DNA from 4 places in the Kitasatospora sp. NPDC094016 genome. Region 1 is predicted to be linked to each of the others. Evidence: riboswitches for the same ligand, from Rfam matches in the RefSeq annotation. Region 1 holds a riboswitch; each other region holds the start of a gene.
What was found. A riboswitch is a leader RNA that binds a small molecule or an ion and turns the genes downstream of it on or off. The one in region 1 is predicted to bind cyclic di-AMP.
Positions count from the first base shown of each region.

Region 1 (4,934 bases):
TGACCATCTTGCGGTCGGTGGGACCGGTGATCTCGACGCGGCGGTCCTGGAGCGCGCGGGGCGCCTCGGCGACCTTCCAGTCGCCGGCCCGGATGTCGGCGGTGTCGGGGAGGAAGTCCAGCGTGCCGGCCCTGGCGATCTCCGCCCGGCGGGCCTTCCGCCCGGCCAGGAGCTCCTGTCGCCGCCCTTCGAAAGCGCGATGGAGGCCGACGACGAAGGCGACCGCCTCCGGAGTGAGCACCTCCTCCGCCCGGTGAACGCGCGGACCGGCGACAGTGACGACCGGAGCAGCGGGGGAGGCGCCGACGGGTCCCTGTTCTGTAGCCATGGGCAGGACACTCCTAAGCGGTTGAGCCTGGCGGAGGGAGCTCCGGTGGGAACTTCCTTGATCGGAACCCGCCTGTCGGCGAGTTCGATTCTGTAAGGTGGAGACTAGTTTCCGCGATACAGAATTTCAACGGTTTGTTGATGTGATCGCCGGGACTCTACTCCTCCCCGACAGCGAAGGGAACGCCGGTGGTTTCGACCCCCGACACAGCACCGACGACCAGCACGGACCGCGCGACCGGCGGCGTGCAGTCCGTCGAGCGCGCCTTCCAACTCCTGGAGGCGCTGGCCGACTCCGGCGGCGTGGCCACCCTCAGCGAGCTCTCCGCCAGCTCCGGCCTGCCGATGCCGACCATCCACCGCCTGGTTCGTACCCTCGTCCAGCAGGGCTATGTACGCCAGGACACCGCGCGTCGCTACACCCTCGGCCCCCGGCTGATCCGCCTCGGCGAGACGGCCGGCCGGCTGCTCGGCAGCTGGGCCCGCCCCTACCTGGCCGAACTCATGGAGGCCACCGGCGAGACCGCCAACCTGGCGGTGCTGGAGGGCGGCGAGGTGGTGTACGTCGGGCAGGTGCAGTCGCGCCGCTCGATGCGGATGTTCACCGAGGTCGGCCGACGGGTGCAACCGCACTGCACCGGCGTCGGCAAGGCGCTGCTCGCCCAGCTCCCCGAGGACGAGGCACGCGCCATCCTGGGCCCCAACCCGCTGCCCGCGCACACCGAGTACACCGTCACCGACCCGCAGGAGCTGCTGCACCAGCTCGCCGAGGCGCGCGAGCGCGGCTACGTGGTCGACGACCAGGAGCAGGAGATCGGCGTCCGCTGCATCGCGCTCGCCGTACCGGGCGCGCCGACGCCCACCGCCCTGTCGGTATCCGGCCCGGAGGCTCGCATCCGGGCCCTGGAGGAGCAGGCCGGCACGTCCTCGCTGGTGCCGGTGATGCACCACATCGCGACCCGGCTGGGGCAGGTCCTCGCCCCCTGACCCACCGCCACCGCCCGCTTCGCGCACGGGAAGTCGATCTCGCCGGCAGAGTCCTCCGGTCGACTTCCCGTGCGTGCGCTCGCCCGTTCGGGCGGACGCCGAGCGGGTTGCACCGGCCCCCGGCGCAGGCTCCGCCACCCTGGTGCGGACGCGGCCCGCAACGGCGCGGGCGGCCGGGCCCCGGGACAGGGTGGACAACGATGACGTACGGGCGTTCGACGATGTGGGGCGGGTCCGGGCAGAGCCGGTCCCGGCAGGGCTGGTCCGGGCAGACCAGTAGGCTCTGCGGATTCCGCGCGGCCCCGCTCGTCGCCGCGATGGCGGCCGGCTGCTCGGTGGCGACGCTGACCGCCGGCCCGCCCTGGGCGCTGCGGCGGCCCGAGCCCCGGCCGGCGGTGGACACGGCAGCCCCCGCGGCGCCCCGCTCCGACCTGGAGGTGGTCCGGCTCGACCCGGACGCCGCCCCGCCCGGCGGCACCACCACCATCCACGCCTTCATCGCCAACCACGGCCCGGACACCACCGCCGCACCGTTCACCGTGCTGGTCACGCTGCCCCCCGGGGTCTCCCCCGAGGGCCCGTACTTCCCGGAGGACTGCGAGGTGCGGCTCAACGGCCGCCAGGTGCGCTGCGTCTTCCCGGCCGGACTACCCCCGCTGCGCAGCGCGACCGCGCTGGTACCGGTGCGGCTGTCCCCGGACCTGCCGATCGGCAAGCTCACCGGCGGCTCGGTCGCGGTGCGCGGCGTGGACGACCCGGACGAGGGGAACAACCGGCAGCCGTTCGACATCACGGTGGTCGAGACGGCTCCCGGTTCCTGACCGGGAAGCCCCGAAGGCCCTACCGGTACACGCGGACGTAGTCGGCGGCGAAGGTGATCGGGGCGGTGCCCTGCGGTGCCGGGTGGTACTTCCCCGCACCGACCGACAGGTTGAGGATCAGGTACGCCGACCAGTTGGCGCCGACGCCCTTGCCGTCCGAGAACACCTTGGCGCCGTTGACGTACCAGTCCACCGAAGTGGCGCCGTAGTAGGTGCCGATGGTCACCCACTGGTCCTTCGCGACGGCGCTGGCGTCGGTGTAGTACTTGGGGTTGCCGGGGTTGACGTGGTTGGTCAGCTCCAGCAGGTTCGGGTTGTCGGGGTGGTACTCGAAGGAGTCGACCTCCCCGTTGCCGTTCTTCCAGGTCCAGAAGGCCGGCCAGGCGCCGGAGCCGGACGGCAGCTTGACCCGGGTCTCGGCGTAGTCGCCGGTCCTGACCTGGAAACCCTCGCTGGAGCCCTCAGTGGTCAGGAAGCCGGTGTTCCAGGCCTGCTTGCCGTTCTCCAGCGTGGTGGTGCCGGGCGCGGCGGTGAAGGTGGCGACGCCGTTCGCGACGCTGACGTTGTTCTTGTTCAGCAGGTCGAGCTTGTTGTCGTCCGGGTTGTGGTTGCCGTACTTGTACGCGGTGCTCTTGTCGCCGACCCAGCGCGAGCCCCAGCTGATCGGGCTGTTGAACTCGTCGGACCAGGTCAGCGACTTGCCGGCGACCGGCGAGGCGGGGGTGCCGGCCGACGGGCTGGCGGTGGCGCTCGGGCTGCTCGTCGGGGTCGGGCTGCTCGTCGGGGTCGGCTTCGCGGTGGGGGTGGGGGTGGGGGTCGGGGTCGGCTTCGCCGTCGGGGTCGGCTTCGCGGTCGGGGTCGGCTTCGCGGTGGGCGTCGGGGTCGAGGTCGGCGTCGGGGTAGGAGTCGGCGCCGGGGTGCTGGAGACCACCAGCTGCTGCGAGGCCAGGTTGTGCCAGGCCCCGCCGAGATCCTGCCAGAAGCCGAACTGGGTGTACGTCCCGGCTGGCAGGGCGCGCGCGCCGCTGGTGAAGGACAGGCCGCTCGGGCAGATCTGCACGTTGGAGGCGTTGCCCGGGAAGTCGAGGTTCGCTCCGGCCGCGTTCCGGACGCCCACACCGACGGTCCTCGCGGTGAAACAGGCCGAGGAGTGGAGGGTCAGCGAGGCGGTGGCGGCCTGGTTGGCGACCATGGTCGCCGGAGCGAGCCGGTCCTGGGTGACGGTCGGGGCGGCGGCTGCCTGGGCGCCGGAGACGGCCGGCAGGCCGAGCAGTCCGGCGCCGGTGACGGCGAGCGCTCCGGTGACGGCGAGGGCGGCGTTGCGGCCCCGGTGGGAGGGGCGGGCGTGGCGCGGCGCGCGGCGCCGGGCAGGCTGGTGCATGGCAGTGTCCTCTGCGACGCCTGCGAGGTGAGCTGTCGGATTCGGGCTGAGGTGGCCCGGCCGCCGGTGGGAGCGGCTTCACCCCTAGCCACGGCCCGCACGCGGGAGCGTACGGGCCGGGCGCTGACCTTGGTTCCCCCGCTCCCGTCCGCTGTGGTGCTCGGTTGCCGGCCGACGGGTGGACAGGACTCGGCGTCCCGGCGGCGGGGGTCCGCGAGGGCGGACGACGGTTGCAGGCTAGGCAGGCCGTGCGTGAACGGACAACCCGCCCGGGCCGGTTGTCGCACAGGTCACAGTGGTGTCGATCAACGACGCTGCGTGGTGGATCAGTTGGGACGGATCAGCGGAGCCGTCGGGCTGCCGAACGACGAATCGACGGGCCACGGGTCCACGGGTCCACGGGTCCACGGGTCCACGGGTCCACGGGTCCACGGGTCAAGCGAGCCAGTTGTCGACCTGGCTCTCGGCCTCCGGCGCCCAGGCGAGTTCCAGGTGGTTGAGGCCGGTGAGCAGCCGGGTGCCGCCGATCGTCGCGATGCCGGTGGTGTCCAGGGCGCTCGCGGTGAACACGATGCCGTCGCTGGGCCCCCGGTTCTCGTTGAGCACGCCCGGGATGTCGGCGGATCCGCCCGCGAGCAGGTAGGTGCGCACCGGCGCCGGGACGCCTGCCTGCTGCAGCGGCGCGATCAGCGAACCGGCGTCGATCGCCGCCTGGATGCCCTGGCCGGAGGTGTAGAAGCCCTGGCCGCCGTAGTAGGTGGTCCACCAGTCCTGGGCGGCGCCGTCCACCCCGTACCGGCCGTCCCAGCGGGCGAGCAGCTGGCGCTGGCCCGGGTAGCAGTCGTAGCCGCCGGTGGGCAGCACGCCGAGGCAGGGCTGGGCCGTGTACGTGCCGTAGCAGGTCATGTAGAGGTGCGGGGACGGCGCGTTGGCGGTGCCGCCGCAGGCCGGCCAGCTCGCGAGGTCGAACGACCAGCCGTGCGCGTACACGTAGTCGAGCCCGCCGTTCGGGCCCCCGAGGGTGATCAGGCGGCGCACGTCGCCCGCGTAGGCCCGCCCCCAGGACGGGCGCACCGAGGACACGTACGCCCGGGCGGCGACCTCGCCCTTGCTCCAGGCCACCACGTCCACCTGGGGGACGCCGAGGCGGGCCCGGATCAGCGCGACGGCGTCGCCGACGGCCTGCGCCTGGAGCAGGTTGTCGCCCTGCTTGTGGGCGAAGCCGATGGCGAACACCCGGTGGCCGGTGCCGGCGAGGTACTGGGCGAGGCCGGTGGACGGACAGGCGGAGGCACCGCAGGTGCCGCTCTCCCCCGGGTTGGCCCAGGCGCGGTCGGCGTTGTCGTTGGCGCCGTGGACCAGCAGCACGGGGGTCGGCCGGCTGCCGGTGTCCCAGCCGGTCGCCGAGTACAGCAGGA
Region 1 covers NZ_JBEOUK010000001.1:237,154-242,087, reverse strand. The annotation lists gene aceB (malate synthase A) at 1-328, opposite strand, end outside; gene ABT015_RS01040 (IclR family transcriptional regulator) at 517-1,314, shown strand; gene ABT015_RS01035 (hypothetical protein) at 1,515-2,135, shown strand; gene ABT015_RS01030 (glycoside hydrolase family 16 protein) at 2,155-3,516, opposite strand; cyclic di-AMP (ydaO/yuaA leader) riboswitch at 3,519-3,644, opposite strand; gene ABT015_RS01025 (esterase/lipase family protein) at 3,952-4,934, opposite strand, start outside.

Region 2 (4,934 bases), on a different contig from region 1:
AGAAGCTGGACCGGCCGCTGCCCGAGGGCGTGCGCCGGCGTGTGGTCGGCCTGGCCTCGGACGCGCTCGGTGGGCTGCCGCCCGGCGAGCTGCCGCAGAGCCTGCGCCAGTACGTCAAGTTCACCCCGGCCCGGCGGGCCAAGTACGCGGCCACGGCGCTGGCCGCGGCGCTGGAGTCGGAGCCGGCGTTTCGGGTGCGGATAGCGGAGCGGCTGAGACTGGGCCAGCCGGACCTGGTGAAGGCGTTGGAGTCGGGCAGCGTCCCGGGCGCCGCCGATCCGATGGACGTCGCCGCCGCGGCTTACCTGGTGCGGGCGGCCGGCTGGAGCCGGCTGGTGGCCGAGGCCGGGGAGGAGGCCGAGCGGGCCGGAGCCGAGGGCGCGGCCGCCGAGGCCACCCGGCTGGTGGAGAAGTTGCAGGCGGAGCTCGCCGAGCTGCGGTCCGCCGCCCGGGCGGACCTGGAGCGGCAGCGCTCGGAGTCCGAGGACGTCCGCCGGGAGGCCGAGTCGCTGCGGAAGAAGGTGCGCTCGCTGGAGAGCGACACCCGCCGGGCGCAGGCCGAGACCAGGCGGCTGACCGCCGAGCTGGAGGCCGCGAGGGCGCAGGCGGCCGCCGAGCGTGGCGCCGCGGAGTCCGAGGCGCGGCGGCTGCGGCACCGGGTCGGCGAGCTGGAGACGGCGGCCGAGCAGGGCCGCCGGTCGGCCCGCGAGGGCCGCAGCGTCGAGGACATGCGGCTGCGGCTGCTGCTGGACACGGTGCTGCAGTCGGCTCAGGGGCTCCAGCGGGAGTTGGCGCTGCCGGTCTCCCAGATCCGGCCGGGGGACCTGGTGGAGGCGGTGGTGCCGGGTGCGGCCTCGCCGCACGACGTGGCCCGGCGCGGTCTGGCCGACGACGATCCGGCGCTGCTGGACCAGCTGCTGGCGATCCCGCAGGTGCACCTGGTGGTGGACGGCTACAACGTGACCAAGACGGGCTATCCGACGCTGCCGCTGGAGCAGCAGCGGATCCGGCTGCTGGGCGGGCTGGCGATGCTGGCCCAGCGCACGCAGGCGGAGGTCACCTGCGTGTTCGACGGGCAGGACCTGGACGTTCCGGTGATCATGGCGCCACCGCGCGGGGTGCGGGTGCGGTTCAGCAGGACCGGCGAGACCGCGGACGAGCTGATCCGCCGTCTGGTGCGGGCCGAACCGCAGGGGCGTCCGGTGGTGGTGGTGTCCACCGACCGGGAGGTCGCGGAGGGCGTGCGGAAGGCCGGCGCGCGCCCCGTGGCTTCCGTTCTGCTGCTGAACCGGCTGGCGCGGCCCTGACGGCTGCCGCAGCGGGATGACGCCTGGTCAGCGCCCGGTTTGCGGTGGTGTGCACATCGGGTGAAGCCTGCGGGGGAAGTGGAGTTCACGCCTTCGGGGGAGTGGCAAAACCCGTGGATCTTCCCTAGGGTGTGGCGTCAAACCTATTTTCCGGATTCTCACCTGATCGGGTGAGGCCGATGGAAGAAGGAGCAATTCCCTTGGCCTCCCACCGCCGTCCCAAGCAGCCGAGCCGCGCCCGGGTCTCCGTGCTCACCGCTGCCGCGGCGACCGCGGTCGCCCTCTCCGCGCAGGTCGCCGCGCACGCCGCGCCCCAGCCGAGCAAGAGCGACGTCAAGGCGCAGATCGACCAGCTCCAGCAGGACCAGGAGCAGGCGGCGGAGAAGTACAACGGCGCCAAGGAGCGGGCCGACCAGCTCCGCAAGCAGTCCGACCAGCTGCAGGACAAGGTGGCCCGCAGCCAGGACGAGATGACCCAGCTGCAGACCGGCCTGGCCGGCGTGGCGGGCGAGCAGTACCGCACCGGCGGCATCGACCCGTCCGTCCAGCTGATGCTCTCCTCCGACCCGTCCGGCTACCTGGAGAAGGCGTCCAGCGCCCAGCAGGCCAGCGCCAGCGAGTCCGAGGCGCTCAAGGGCCTGCTGGACCAGCAGCGCCGGCTGGACCAGGAGAAGTCCGAGGCCGCCGCCGTCCTGGCCTCGCTCGACTCCACCACCAAGGACCTGAACCAGGCCAAGACGGACGTCAACCAGAAGCTCAAGGCCGCGCAGGACCTGCTGAACTCGCTCAGCGCCTCCGACCGCGCCGCGCTGCGGGCCCAGCAGCAGCAGGACGACCGCGCCTCGCGCGGCAGCGACCGCGCCGACCTCGGCAGCCTCCCGCAGGCCGGCGGCTACGCGGGCGTGGCCGTCGCCAAGGCGATGAGCAAGCAGGGCTCGCCGTACGTGTGGGGCGCCACCGGCTCGACCACCTTCGACTGCTCGGGCCTGATGGTCTGGGCGTACGGCCAGGCCGGTGTCTCGCTGCCGCGCACCTCGCAGGAGCAGGGCAACGTCGGCACCAAGGTCTCGCTGGACCAGGCCCAGCCGGGCGACCTCGTCATCTACGGCCCCGACCGGCACCACGTCGGGATGTACATCGGCAACGGCATGGTGGTGCACGCGCCGCACACCGGTGACGTGGTGAAGGTGATGAAGGTCGACGCGATGCAGATCAACACGATCCGCCGGGTCTGACGTCCTGACACGCCCGAAGGGCCCGTCCGGGCCTGTGATCCACGCCACCCTCCGACCGGGGGTGGCGTTCGGGTTTTGTCCGCAGCACGAGTCCCTGGTGAAGAGTGATCAGCTTTGCGTGCGGCGGTGATCACTATGTGTCATATTCACAAAAGAACTTTGGTCTTCTTCCGTCTTTTTTCTGACAAGGATTTGAACGGATCACGGTTCAGTTACTAGGGTCGTGCCCCGAACCACCGCACTCCCGATCGCCCAGCCAGGGTGACGGCGGTGGTTTCCGTCGAGTTCGTGACGCAGCGGGGCGGGCCCAGTGCCTGCCCGACGGGGAGCCCAGCAGTCGGGGGTGCTGTCGAACGGAGCCGGGGAACCACGTTCCTCCGGGGTGAATCGGCGCCAGGTCGGCCGGTGGAACGGCCGTGAGGCGTCGTAGGGCACGCTTCCGGCCCGAACCCGTCAGCTCACCCGGTAGACGGCGTAGGAAGAAGGAGTCCGCCTTCGTGGCGTCCCATCGTCGTCCCAAGCCCGCCAGTCGCACCCGGGTCTCGATCCTGACCGGCTTCGCCGCGGCGGCCGTCGCGCTGTCCGCGCAGTCCGGCGCCCACGCCGACCCGCAGCCGACCAAGGACCAGGTCAAGGAGCAGGTCGACCAGCTCAACGACCAGGCCGAGGTCGCGACCGAGAAGCTCAACGCCGCCCAGGAGAAGCAGCAGCAGCTGCAGAAGCAGGTCACCGACCTCCAGGACCAGGTGGCGCGGCAGCAGGGGCAGGTGACCGACCTCCAGGGCGGCCTGGCCGAGATCGCCGGCGAGCAGTACCGCAACGGCGGAATATCCCAGACCGTCCAGCTGATGTTCTCCGCCAGCCCGGACACCTTCCTGAGCCAGGCCGACACGCTGAACCAGGCCGGCGGCACCCAGAAGGGCCAGCTCAAGCAGCTCCAGGACGAGCAGCGCAAGCTCGACCAGGTGCGCTCCGAGGCCCAGGACAAGCTCGCCGAGATGGAGACCACCACCCAGCAGCTGAAGAGCGCCAAGGACGACGTCCAGGGCAAGCTCAAGGCCGCGCAGGACCTCTTCAACACCCTGTCCGAGCAGGAGCGCCAGGCGATCCGCGCGGCCGAGGAGAAGGCCGCCGCCGAGGCCAAGACGAAGGCCGACGCCGCCGCGAAGGCCGCCCAGCAGCAGGCGGCGGCCCAGCAGGCCGCCGACCGCTCCTCCCGCGACAACAGCCGCACCGACCTGAGCGCGTCGCAGGCCCCCGCCGCGCCGGTCACCAAGCCGAGCGCCGGCAGCTCGCGCGGCGCCGCGGCGCTGTCCATCGCCGCCTCCAAGATCGGCAGCCCGTACGTCTACGGCGCCTCCGGCCCCGGCTCCTTCGACTGCTCGGGCCTGATGGTCTGGGCGTTCAACCAGGTCGACGTCTCGCTGCCGCGCACCTCGCAGGAGCAGGCCCACGCCGGCACCCGGATCGGCAGCGACCTCTCCCAGGCCCAGCCCGGCGACCTGCTGATCTTCTACGGGGACGCCCACCACGTCGGCATCTACGCGGGCAACGGCCAGGTGCTGCACGCGCCGAAGCCGGGCGCGTCGGTCCGCTACGAGGCCGTCAGCAACATGCCGCTGACCTCCGTCGTGCGGGTCTGATCCCCGCGCAGGCCTTCCCAGGCCCGGCCTTCCACCACGGAAGGCCGGGCCTGCGGCTTTTCCGGTTCCTCGGACGAATGTCCGATTGCGGGTCAAATATTCGGGTTGGCAGGGGTTTGGACTCGGTTGCCCGGACTCGCTAACGTCTGCCACCGGACTCCGCTTCCAGGGCCGCCCGCGTCGGGGCGGCGGCGGGGCCCCACCGCCGGATCGGAGCAGCTGCCGCCATGCCCGTGCACCGTCGTTCCCAACTGCTCGCCCGTGCGCTGGTGCTGACCGCGGCCGCCACCACCGCCCTGGGCGTGACGACGGGCGGCAGCGCCCAGGCCGCCCCCGCCGTGCCGGACACGCCCACCCGCAAGGACGTCAAGGCGCAGGTGGAGCAGCTCTACGGCGAGGCCGAGCAGGCGTCCGAGAAGTACAACGCCGCCCAGGAGACGCAGCAGCGGCTCCAGGGCGAGACGACCGTCCTCCAGGGCGAGATCGCCGTCGCCCAGGACCAGCTCAACCAGTTGCGCGGCGACCTCGCCACCGTGGCCGGCGCCGAGTACCGCGGCGGCGGCATGGCCCAGACCGCCCAGCTGATGCTCTCCACCGACCCGGAGGGCTACCTGTCCCGGGCCCGCACCCTCGGCCAGGCCGCCGAGCGGCAGCAGGAGACTCTGCACGAACTGGCCACCCGCGAGCGCCGGCTCGACCAGCGCCGCACCGAGACCGCCGGCAAGCTCGCCGAACTCGACCAGGCCCGC
Region 2 covers NZ_JBEOUK010000060.1:36,622-41,555, forward strand. The annotation lists gene ABT015_RS34665 (NYN domain-containing protein) at 1-1,307, shown strand, start outside; gene ABT015_RS34670 (C40 family peptidase) at 1,508-2,542, shown strand; cyclic di-AMP (ydaO/yuaA leader) riboswitch at 2,880-3,029, shown strand; gene ABT015_RS34675 (C40 family peptidase) at 3,040-4,185, shown strand; gene ABT015_RS34680 (C40 family peptidase) at 4,413-4,934, shown strand, end outside.
Region 2: it holds a riboswitch for cyclic di-AMP, as region 1 does, so the genes downstream of both, ABT015_RS34675 (C40 family peptidase) here and ABT015_RS01030 (glycoside hydrolase family 16 protein) in region 1, are expected to answer to the same signal.

Region 3 (4,934 bases), on a different contig from region 1:
ATCCTGCGCGGCTACGCCTCGATGACCGGCGAGCTGGCCGGCGACCAGTGGAACGAGGGCGACGTCTCCTGCTCGGTGGTGCGCCGGGTCGCGCTGCCGGACGCCTTCTTCGCCTTCGACGGCCTGCTGGAGACCTTCCTGACCGTCCTCGACGAGTTCGGCGCCTTCCCCGCCGTGATCGAGACCGAGCTGGACCGCTACCTGCCGTTCCTCGCCACCACCAAGGTGCTGATGGGCGCGGTGCGCGCGGGCGTCGGCCGGGAGACCGGGCACGAGGTCATCAAGGAGCACGCCGTCGCCTCCGCGCTGGCGATGCGTGCGGGCGCCCGCGAGAACGAGCTGCTGGACCGGCTGGCCGCCGACGAGCGGATCCCGCTGGACCGGGCCGGGCTGGACGCGCTGCTGGCCGACCGGCTCTCCTTCACCGGTGCGGCCGGCGCCCAGGTCGCCGAGGTGGTCCGCCAGGTGGAGGCCGTTGCCGCCGCCTACCCGGAGGCCGCCAAGTACGCGCCGGCCGACATCCTCTGACGGCACGTCAACTGGCTGAGGGCCCTGCCGCCGATCCGGTGGCAGGGCCCTCGTCCGTGTGGACGTGGCCCGGGTCGAGCGGCGGGGTGGTGCCGCAGGCCCACTCGCAGTCCGGCTCGGCCACCGGACGGTCCACCGGCGCGAGCACGTTGCCGCGGACGGTGGCGAAGGCCGTCAGCCCGCCGGCGACGAGCAGCCCGGCGCAGATCAGCATCGCGGTGCGGAAGGCGGAGTCCACCGCGGACGGCACCCGGTAGGCGTCGCCGCTCAGCCCGGCGAGCGCGGGCAGCGCGGCGACCGCGAGCAGCCCGGCCGCGCGGGCGGCGGCGTTGTTGACGCCGCTGGCGATGCCCGCGTGCCGGACCTCGACGGCGGCCAGCACCGTCGCCGTCAGCGGCGCGACCAGCAGGGTCATCCCACTGCCCATGACCGTGACGGCGGGCAGCACGTCCGCCCAGTAGGAGGAGCCGGGGCCGGTGCGCAGCATCAGCAGCACCCCGGCGGCGCACAGCAGCGGACCGACGGTGAGCGGGATCCGGGGGCCGATCCGCTTGCCGAGCCGCCCGGCGCGCGCCGACAGGGTCAGCATCAGCACGGTGATCGGGACCAGGGCGAGGCCGGAGACCAGCGGGGAGAAGCCGGAGACGATCTGCAACTGCACGACCAGCAGGAAGAACACCCCGCTGAACGCCGCGTAGACGCAGAGGGTGACCAGGTTGACGGCGGTGAACAGCCGGGAGGAGAAGAGGCCGAGCGGCAGCATCGGCTCGGCGGTGCGGCGCTCGACCGCGATGAAGGCCGCGCCGAGCAGCAGGCCGGCCGCGCCGGTGAGCCAGACCGCGGGGGACAGGCCCTCCCCGGCGGCGGTCAGCGCGTAGGTGATCGCGCCGAGGGCGAGCGCGGCGAGCAGCGCGCCGGGGACGTCGAAGCGGCCGACGGCGCTCTCGTTCCGGCTCTCGGGGACGAAGCGGGAGGTGACCGCGATCACGGCGGCCGCGAGCGGCAGGTTCAGCAGGAAGATCCACCGCCAGCCGGGGCCGTCCACCAGCCAGCCGCCGAGGAAGGGGCCGACCGCGGCCGACACCCCGCCGAGGCCCGACCACAGGCCGACCGCCGCCGAGCGGTCGTCCGGGTGGAAGACGGCCTGCAGGATGGCGAGCGAACCGGGGGTGAGCAGCGCCCCGCCGATGCCCTGGACGGCGCGGGCGGCGATCAGCACGTGGATGGTGGGGGCGGCGGCGCAGGCCGCGGAGGCGGCGGCGAACCAGAGCACGCCGATCAGGAAGACCCGGCGCCGACCGTACCGGTCGCCGAGCGCGCCGCCGAGCAGGATCAGCCCGGCCAGGGTGAGCAGGTAGGCGTTGAGCGTCCACTGCAGGGACGCGAGGGAGGCGCCGAGATCGGCGCCGATGCGGGGCAGCGCGACGTTCACCACGGTGCCGTCGAGCAGCGCCATGCTGGAGCCGAGCACTGTCGCGAGGAGGACCCAGCGTCCCCGTGAGGTGCCCAGGCGCAGTGTTCCTGCTTCGGAGGTGGCCACGGGCCGATCCTGCGCCCGTGGGGCGTACGTGACAAGGGTCACCGGGGGGTGTGTCGGTGGGTGCGCGGTGCGTGAGCGGGCGGGTGCGCAGCGGTGGCGGAGTCGGCGCAGCGTCGTGGATCAGTGGCGCCGGGTAAATGGATTGTGCACGTACGGTGCAGTCGATCATTCGGAGGGTCACCGCAGCTCGGGGGGTCGTTGCCGGTTCAAGTGATCGACATTGCTTCACCCGAACGGATGGGTTTTAGTTCAGCGACCGCCCGGCCAGTCCGGACGGATCCACCGGGTGGAACGCCGAATCCTGCCGCTGCCCGGTGGCTCGCACCGAACTCTGTACGGCAGGAGCGGGGGACCCACAGGTAAGTCGCCGGACCGGAATCGGCACGCTTTCGCGTACCCGGATCCAGGGCCGGCTAGGGGTGAAGCCGCATGTGCGGCCGGGCAACTCCAGCCCGAACCCGACAGCTCACCTCGCAGGCGTCGGAGAGGAAAATTCCATGCCTGCACAGGCTCGTCGTATCGCCCTGCCCCGCGCCGCCCGCATCGGGATCGCCACCGCCGTCACCGGTGTCTCCTTCGCCCTGCCGCTCGTCACCGCGATGAGCGCCCAGGCCCACCCCGCGCCGGCCGCCGCGGTCACCGCCGCCCCGGCCGCCGCCTCCGCCGACCAGGCCCAGGCCCCGTCGCAGGAGAGCTACCGCGTCGTCAGCGGCGACACCCTGTCCCGGATCGCCGACGCCCAGCACGTCGACGGCGGCTGGCAGGCGCTGTACGACCACAACCGCGAGGTCGTCGGCGGCAACCCGGACCTGATCTTCCCCGGTCAGCAGCTCGTGATCGCCGGCCAGGCCGCCCCGGCCAAGCCCGCTGCCCCGGCGAAGCCCGCCCAGCCGTCCGCCCAGGACGCCGCGCCGGCCACCACCGCCGCCAAGCCGCAGGCCCAGCTGGAGGTCCGGACCGAGACGGCCAAGCCGTCCGCCCAGCTCCAGACCCAGCTGCAGACCGCCGCGCCGACCACCGCGGTCACCGCCGTGCCGGTCGCCGCCGCCTCGGCCTTCGTCGCCCCGCTGGCCAACCCGAAGCTGGGCACCGCGTACGGCGTGGCCGGCTCGATGTGGGCCTCCGGCCACCACACCGGCCAGGACTTCGTCGCCTCCACCGGCACCCCGCTGCGCGCCGTCGGCAACGGCGTCGTGGTGAAGGCCGGCAACGGCGGCGCCTACGGCAACGAGGTCGAGATCAAGCTCGCCGACGGCCACTACGCCGAGTACGCGCACCTGTCCTCGATCGGCGTGAAGATCGGTCAGGCCGTCAAGGCCGGACAGCAGATCGGCCTCTCCGGCGCGACCGGCAACGTGACCGGCCCGCACCTGCACTTCGAGATCCGCAACGGCTCGGAGTACGGCTCGGACATCAACCCGGTCGCCTACCTGCGGGCCCACGGCGTCGCGCTCTGACCCGTGCCGGATGTGCCGGATGTGTCGGACGCGCCGGGTGTACCGGATGTGTCGGATGTGCCGGATGAGGAACCACCGCTGCTACGGGGCGAATCGACCGCCCGGGATGGTCATGTCGGGTGACCGCTCGACCGGGTGATCGCCGCAGCAGTGGACATGGGCGCGGGACACGCCCAGGCCGGCCCGGCTCGCGAGACTTCTCTCGCGAGCCGGGCCGGCCGCTGTCGTTTCCGGGCCTTCTCGGGCGCGCCCGGGGCGAGTTGACGGCTTCGGTGGGCCGGTTCAGAGTCGGTGGGCGGGCAGCCCGTGCTGGGCGGCGGTCAGCAGCTCGTGCATCCGCTGCCCGAAGTCCTCGGTGTCGGCGGCCGGTTCGGGGAAGACCAGGCGGACGTCGCGGTGGCCGTGCGGGTGGTCCAGGCGCAGGACCAGGCCGTGGCGGTCCAGGGCGAGCGGGCGGACCTCCGGGTGCTGGGCGAGCAGGTCCGGGTCGAGCAGCCGGGTGAGGAGGGCGAGGGCGTCGGCGTGGTCGTCGGCGAGGTGGGTGAGCATGGCGGCCTCGTAGCGGGCCAGCGGGTCGGGCGTGGCGAGGGCGAGGTCGTCGGCGGTGAGCGCGCCGGTGCCGTACGGGGTGGAGAGGACGGCGTGGGCGACGTCCACGCGCAGGTGGACGCTGAGGCCGTCGTCGGCGAGGTGGGCCAGGTGCAGTCGGCCGGCCAGGGTGAGGCGGGCGCGGATCCGGTCGCGGACGGCGACGGGGGAGATGTCGGTGACGTCCAGGACGACGGCGAGTCCGTCGGTGGCGCGGGCGGCGGCGGAGGCGAGCGGGTCGCCCAGCGGGGCTCGCAGGCGCAGTCGGGAGCCGTGGACGGAGACCGGGGTGTCGAGGTCGTGGTGCTCGCCGCAGGCGCGGACGGTGAGCGAGGAGGTCGCGCTGAGCAGGCTCTGGACGCGCTCGGCGGTGGTGGGTTCGGGCACCTCGGCGTCGCCGGCGGGCAGGCTCATGACGGACCTCCAGTTAGTTAGGTGAGCCTAACCTAATATCCGCTCGAGGGTGTGGCAAGTGGCGCGGCCGGGGTTGCTGCCGCCAGGGATAGGCGGCGCTTGCAAGTACCTGCGGATGTCTCGTATTGTCGACGCCGGTAGTTGCATACACAACGGTTCTCTCCGGAAAGCGGTCCCTCATGCCCCTCGCGCTCCTGGCGCTGGCGATCAGCGCCTTCGGTATCGGCACCACCGAGTTCGTGATCATGGGCCTGCTGCCCGAGGTCGCCGGCGACTTCTCGGTCTCCATCCCCACCGCCGGTCTGCTGATCTCCGGCTACGCGCTCGGCGTCGTGGTCGGCGGCCCGCTGCTCACCGTCCTCGGCACCCGGGCCCCCCGTAAGGGCATGCTGCTGACGCTGATGGGC
Region 3 covers NZ_JBEOUK010000011.1:35,466-40,399, forward strand. The annotation lists gene purB (adenylosuccinate lyase) at 1-528, shown strand, start outside; gene ABT015_RS13375 (MFS transporter) at 536-2,068, opposite strand; cyclic di-AMP (ydaO/yuaA leader) riboswitch at 2,381-2,563, shown strand; gene ABT015_RS13380 (M23 family metallopeptidase) at 2,566-3,525, shown strand; gene ABT015_RS13385 (DUF2470 domain-containing protein) at 3,808-4,527, opposite strand; gene ABT015_RS13390 (MFS transporter) at 4,707-4,934, shown strand, end outside.
Region 3: it holds a riboswitch for cyclic di-AMP, as region 1 does, so the genes downstream of both, ABT015_RS13380 (M23 family metallopeptidase) here and ABT015_RS01030 (glycoside hydrolase family 16 protein) in region 1, are expected to answer to the same signal.

Region 4 (4,934 bases), on a different contig from region 1:
CGTCGCTGGCGTACGCGGCGAAGCTGGTGTCGCGGGTGCGCCGGGCGGGCTTCGCGGGCGTGCCGGACGAGCCGTACGCGCTGCCGACGGAGCTGACGGCGCAGTCGGCGGGCCGGCTGCTGCTGGCGGTGGCGCAGCGGGCGTACGACGCCGGGGTGGACGTGGACGCGGCGCTGCGCTCGGCCGCGCGCGGTTACCGGGACGCGGTGCGCGCGGCCGAGGGCCTCGGGCCGGTCGGCGGGTAGCGGGCCCGGGCGGGGCCTCAGGCGGCCGTGGCGGTGTTCTCGATCGGCCGCCGCTGCCGGGGGACGACTTCGCCGATGGCCTCGCCGACGAGGGCGAGGAGTTCGGCGAGGCGTTCGAGGTCGAGGCGGGCGGGCAGTTCGGCGAGGGAGACGATCCGCTCGCCGTCGGGGCCGGCGACGCAGAACAGGTCGATGGGGCCGAGGTGCTTCTCGGCGGTGTCGACGAGGGCGGCGACGTCGCTGGGGCGGCGGATGTCGCCGCCGACGCCGACGACGGGGCAGCCCGGCCGGTCGAGTTCGGTGGCGAGGTCCTCGGCGACGCCCGCACGCTGGTCGGCGATCAGCACTCCGGCGGCGCCGGCGGCGGTGAACCGGCGGGCGAGCTCGGCTCCCGATCCGCCGTCGAGTACCGCGATGACGACGACTGCCCCGCTGACCCGCATGGTCTGCTCCTCCCTGTGGGCGACACCGCACCGGCGCCCACGATTTCTGCGGAGGATCGTAGGCAGGTCCTGACCCTCCGCAACAGGGATTACCCCTCAGGTGACCAGGGTCACGCCCGCCACCCGGCCAAGAGCTGTCCAAGAGCTGTCCACGGACCGTCCACGGGGCGTCCACGGAGCGTTGGCGGGCCGTCCGCCGGGTGTTGACGATCCGGCCCCGCCGGTCGCGGTCGCCGGAGGCGGTGCGGCCGCGACCCACCGGATACGGTCGACGCATGCCAGTGCAGCCCGACCCCGCCGCCCCGCAGCTCTTCACCTGGGAGTTCGCCACCGACCCGTACCCCGCCTACGCCTGGTTGCGCGAGCACGCCCCGGTGCACCGCACGACGCTGCCGAGCGGGGTGGAGGCCTGGCTGGTGACCCGCTACGCGGACGCGCGGCAGGCGCTGGCGGACGGCCGGCTGTCGAAGAACCCGGCGCACCACAGCGAGCAGGCGCACCGCACCGGGCGGGTGGGAATTCCGGGGGAGCGCCAGGCGGACTTGATGACGCATCTGCTGAACATCGACCCGCCGGACCACACCCGGCTGCGCCGGCTGGTGTCGAAGGCGTTCACGCCGCGCCGGGTGGCGGAGTTCGAGCCGCGGGTGCAGCAGCTCACGGACCGGCTGATCGACGGCTTCGCGCAGCGCGGTTCGGCGGACCTGATCCACGAGTTCGCGTTCCCGCTCCCCATCTACGCGATCTGCGACATGCTGGGCGTGCCGGCCGAGGACCAGGACGACTTCCGGGACTGGGCCGGGATGATGATCCGGCACGGCGGCGGCCAACGCGGCGGCGTGGGGCGGGCGGTGAAGCGGATGCGGGCGTACCTGCTGGAGCTGATCCACCGCAAGCGGGCGGATCCGGGTGACGACCTGATCTCGGGCCTGATCCGGGCGAGCGACCACGGCGAGCACCTGAACGAGAACGAGGCCGCCGCGATGGCGTTCATCCTTCTGTTCGCGGGGTTCGAGACGACCGTCAACCTGATCGGCAACGGCACGTACGCGCTGCTGCGCAACCCGGAGCAGCGCAGGCTGCTGCAGGAGTCGGTGGTGCGCGGCGAGACGGCGCTGCTGGAGACCGGGATCGAGGAACTCCTGCGCTACGACGGTCCGGTGGAGATGGCGACGTGGCGTTTCGCGACGCGGCCGCTGTCGATCGGCGGGGTGGACATCCCGGTGGGCGATCCGGTGCTGGTGGTGCTGGCCGCGGCGGATCGCGATCCGGCCAGGTTCTCGGACGAGAACACCCTGGACCTGGCCCGCACGGACAATCCGCACCTGGGTTTCGGCCACGGGATCCACTACTGCATCGGGGCCCCGCTGGCCCGCCTGGAGGGACGGAGCGCACTGGCCACGCTGCTTTCCCGGCTGCCGGACCTGCGGCTCGCGGAAAACCCGGAGAACCTGCGCTGGCGAGGTGGCCTGATCATGCGTGGCCTGCGGGAACTCCCGGTCGAATTCACTCCGGAGACCCGCTCTCCGCACGCGCCTCCGGTCACGCCGACCGACGCTTCGACACGCTGACTGCACGTCTCCGGCGGCTCATGGGACCGGGTCTGAACCCGTATCAATCCGGACATACCGCCGCCGTTGGTAGGCGATTGACCACGCGCCGTAATTTGTGTGTGATATCGGCGATATGAGCTTGTTATTGGTCTGATGATCTGTCTACTCTCCCTGGAGTTCGCAGCTGCGGACCTCGTGCGCGGAACGCCGAATCCTGCCCGCCGCGCCACGGGAAACCGACCAGACCCTGGGCAGGGGCGGGGGAACCAGGTTTGTTGCCGTTCCCCAACGGCTTGGGGTGAAGCCGCCCGAGCGGAATCGTTTCCGCTTTCGGCGGCCGGGCCACCTCCCGGTCCGAACCCGACAGCTCACCTCGCAGGCGTGCGGAGAGGGACCTCTTCATGCTGTTCGTTGGAACTGGCCGTCACCGTCGTCGCACCCAGGCCGAGAAGGCCATCGCCGTCGCCGGTGTGGCCGGCGTCGGACTCGCGATGCCGCTCCTCACCGCCACCGGCGCCTCCGCCGCCCCGGCCTCCACCTGGGACGCCGTCGCCCAGTGCGAGAGCGGCGGCAACTGGAGCATCAACACCGGCAACGGCTTCTCCGGCGGCCTGCAGTTCACGCCCAGCACCTGGAAGGCGTACGGCGGCACCTCCTACGCCCCGCAGGCCAACCAGGCCAGCAAGGCGCAGCAGATCTCGGTCGCCGAGAAGGTGCTGGCCTCGCAGGGCCCGGGCGCCTGGCCCGTCTGCTCCCAGAAGGCCGGCCTGACCAAGGGCGGCGCCCCGGCCTCCGTGGACACCTCCACGGACGCCAAGCCCGCCAAGCAGCCCGCCGCCAAGCAGACCCAGCAGACGCAGGCCCCGAAGCCCGCCCAGCAGCCGGTCAAGCAGGCCGCCCCGAAGCCGGCCGCCCAGCAGCCCGTCCAGCAGGCCCCGCAGCAGACGCAGCCGCAGACCCAGGGCTTCTCCGGCAAGGCCGGCTGGGACGCCGACGCGAAGGTGTACTGGTACCAGAACAACGGCGCCTGGTACTGGACCAGCCACCAGAGCGTCTACCAGCAGTACGCGGGCCAGCCCGCCGCCCAGCCGCAGTCCGCGCCCCGCGCCGCGCAGCCCGCGCAGTCCGCCCCGGTCGCGCAGTCCGCCGCCGCGCAGGGCGGTCACGACTACACCGTCCGGGCCGGCGACACGCTGTCGACGATCGCCGCCGCCCAGGGCGTGTCCGGCGGCTGGCAGTCGGTGTACGACGGCAACCGCGGCACCGTCGGCGGCAACCCCAACCTGATCATGCCCGGCCAGGTGCTGCACCTCGGCTGAGCGGCCCGGGCCCCGAACGGCCCGCGCCCTGCGGGCGAAGGGGGACGAGTGCCGTCCCCCTTCGCCCGCATTCCCCCGTATTCGCCCGCTTCGATCGGGCAAGCAGGTGAACTACTGGCGGGTAGCCGGGCCACACGCTGAGACGGGACCGAGGCCAGCGCGGCCCCGGGGGCCGGGGCGGTTAGGCTCTGGTCGTAACGACTCCGCAATCGTCCCGCCGGCAGCACCCAACGTCAGCCGGACCCTGCTTCCGCAAGGAGATGCCTCGTGCCGTCCATCGATGTCGTCGTAGCCCGTGAGATTCTCGACTCGCGTGGCAACCCCACGGTCGAGGTCGAGGTCGGCCTCGACGACGGCAGCACCGGCCGTGCCGCTGTCCCGTCGGGTGCCTCCACCGGCGCCTTCGAGGCGCTGGAGCTGCGCGACGGTGACAAGAACCGCTACTTCGGCAAGGGCGTGGAGAAGGCCGTCCTGGCCGTCATCGAGCAGATCGGCCCGGAGCTGGTCGGCTACGACGCCACCGAGCAGCGCCTGATCGACCAGGCCATGCTCGACCTGGACGCCACCCCGGACAAGTCCTCGCTCGGCGCCAACGCGATCCTGGGCGTCTCGCTGGCCGTGGCGCACGCCGCCTCCGAGGCCAGCGACCTGCCGCTGTTCCGCTACCTGGGCGGCCCGAACGCGCACGTGCTGCCCGTTCCGATGATGAACATCCTCAACGGCGGTTCGCACGCGGACTCCAACGTCGACATCCAGGAGTTCATGATCGCCCCGATCGGCGCGGAGTCCTTCTCCGAGGCCGTCCGCTGGGGCGTCGAGGTCTACCACACCCTCAAGGGCGTGCTGAAGGAGCGCGGCCTGTCGACCGGCCTCGGCGACGAGGGCGGCTTCGCGCCGAACCTGGACAGCAACCGCGAGGCCCTGGACCTCATCACCGAGGCCATCCAGAAGGCCGGCTACGTGCCCGGCCGCGACATCGCGCTCGCCCTGGACGTCGCCGCGTCCGAGTTCTACGAGGACGGCGCCTACCAGTTCGAGGGCAAGGCCATCTCCGCCGCAGAGCTCATCGAGTACTACGCCGGGCTGGTCGACGCCTACCCGCTGGTCTCCATCGAGGACCCGCTGGACGAGTCGGACTGGGACGGCTGGAAGGCCATGACCGTCAAGCTGGGCGACAAGGTCCAGCTGGTCGGCGACGACCTGTTCGTCACCAACCCGGCCCGCCTGGCCAGGGGCATCGAGACCGGCACCGCCAACGCGCTGCTGGTGAAGGTGAACCAGATCGGCTCGCTGACCGAGACCCTGGACGCCGTCGAGCTGGCCCAGCGCAACGGCTACCGCTGCATGATGTCGCACCGCTCCGGCGAGACCGAG
Region 4 covers NZ_JBEOUK010000005.1:270,953-275,886, forward strand. The annotation lists gene ABT015_RS07820 (nucleoside triphosphate pyrophosphohydrolase) at 1-245, shown strand, start outside; gene ABT015_RS07825 (SDR family NAD(P)-dependent oxidoreductase) at 263-688, opposite strand; gene ABT015_RS07830 (cytochrome P450 family protein) at 964-2,259, shown strand; cyclic di-AMP (ydaO/yuaA leader) riboswitch at 2,470-2,637, shown strand; gene ABT015_RS07835 (transglycosylase family protein) at 2,643-3,560, shown strand; gene eno (phosphopyruvate hydratase) at 3,828-4,934, shown strand, end outside.
Region 4: it holds a riboswitch for cyclic di-AMP, as region 1 does, so the genes downstream of both, ABT015_RS07835 (transglycosylase family protein) here and ABT015_RS01030 (glycoside hydrolase family 16 protein) in region 1, are expected to answer to the same signal.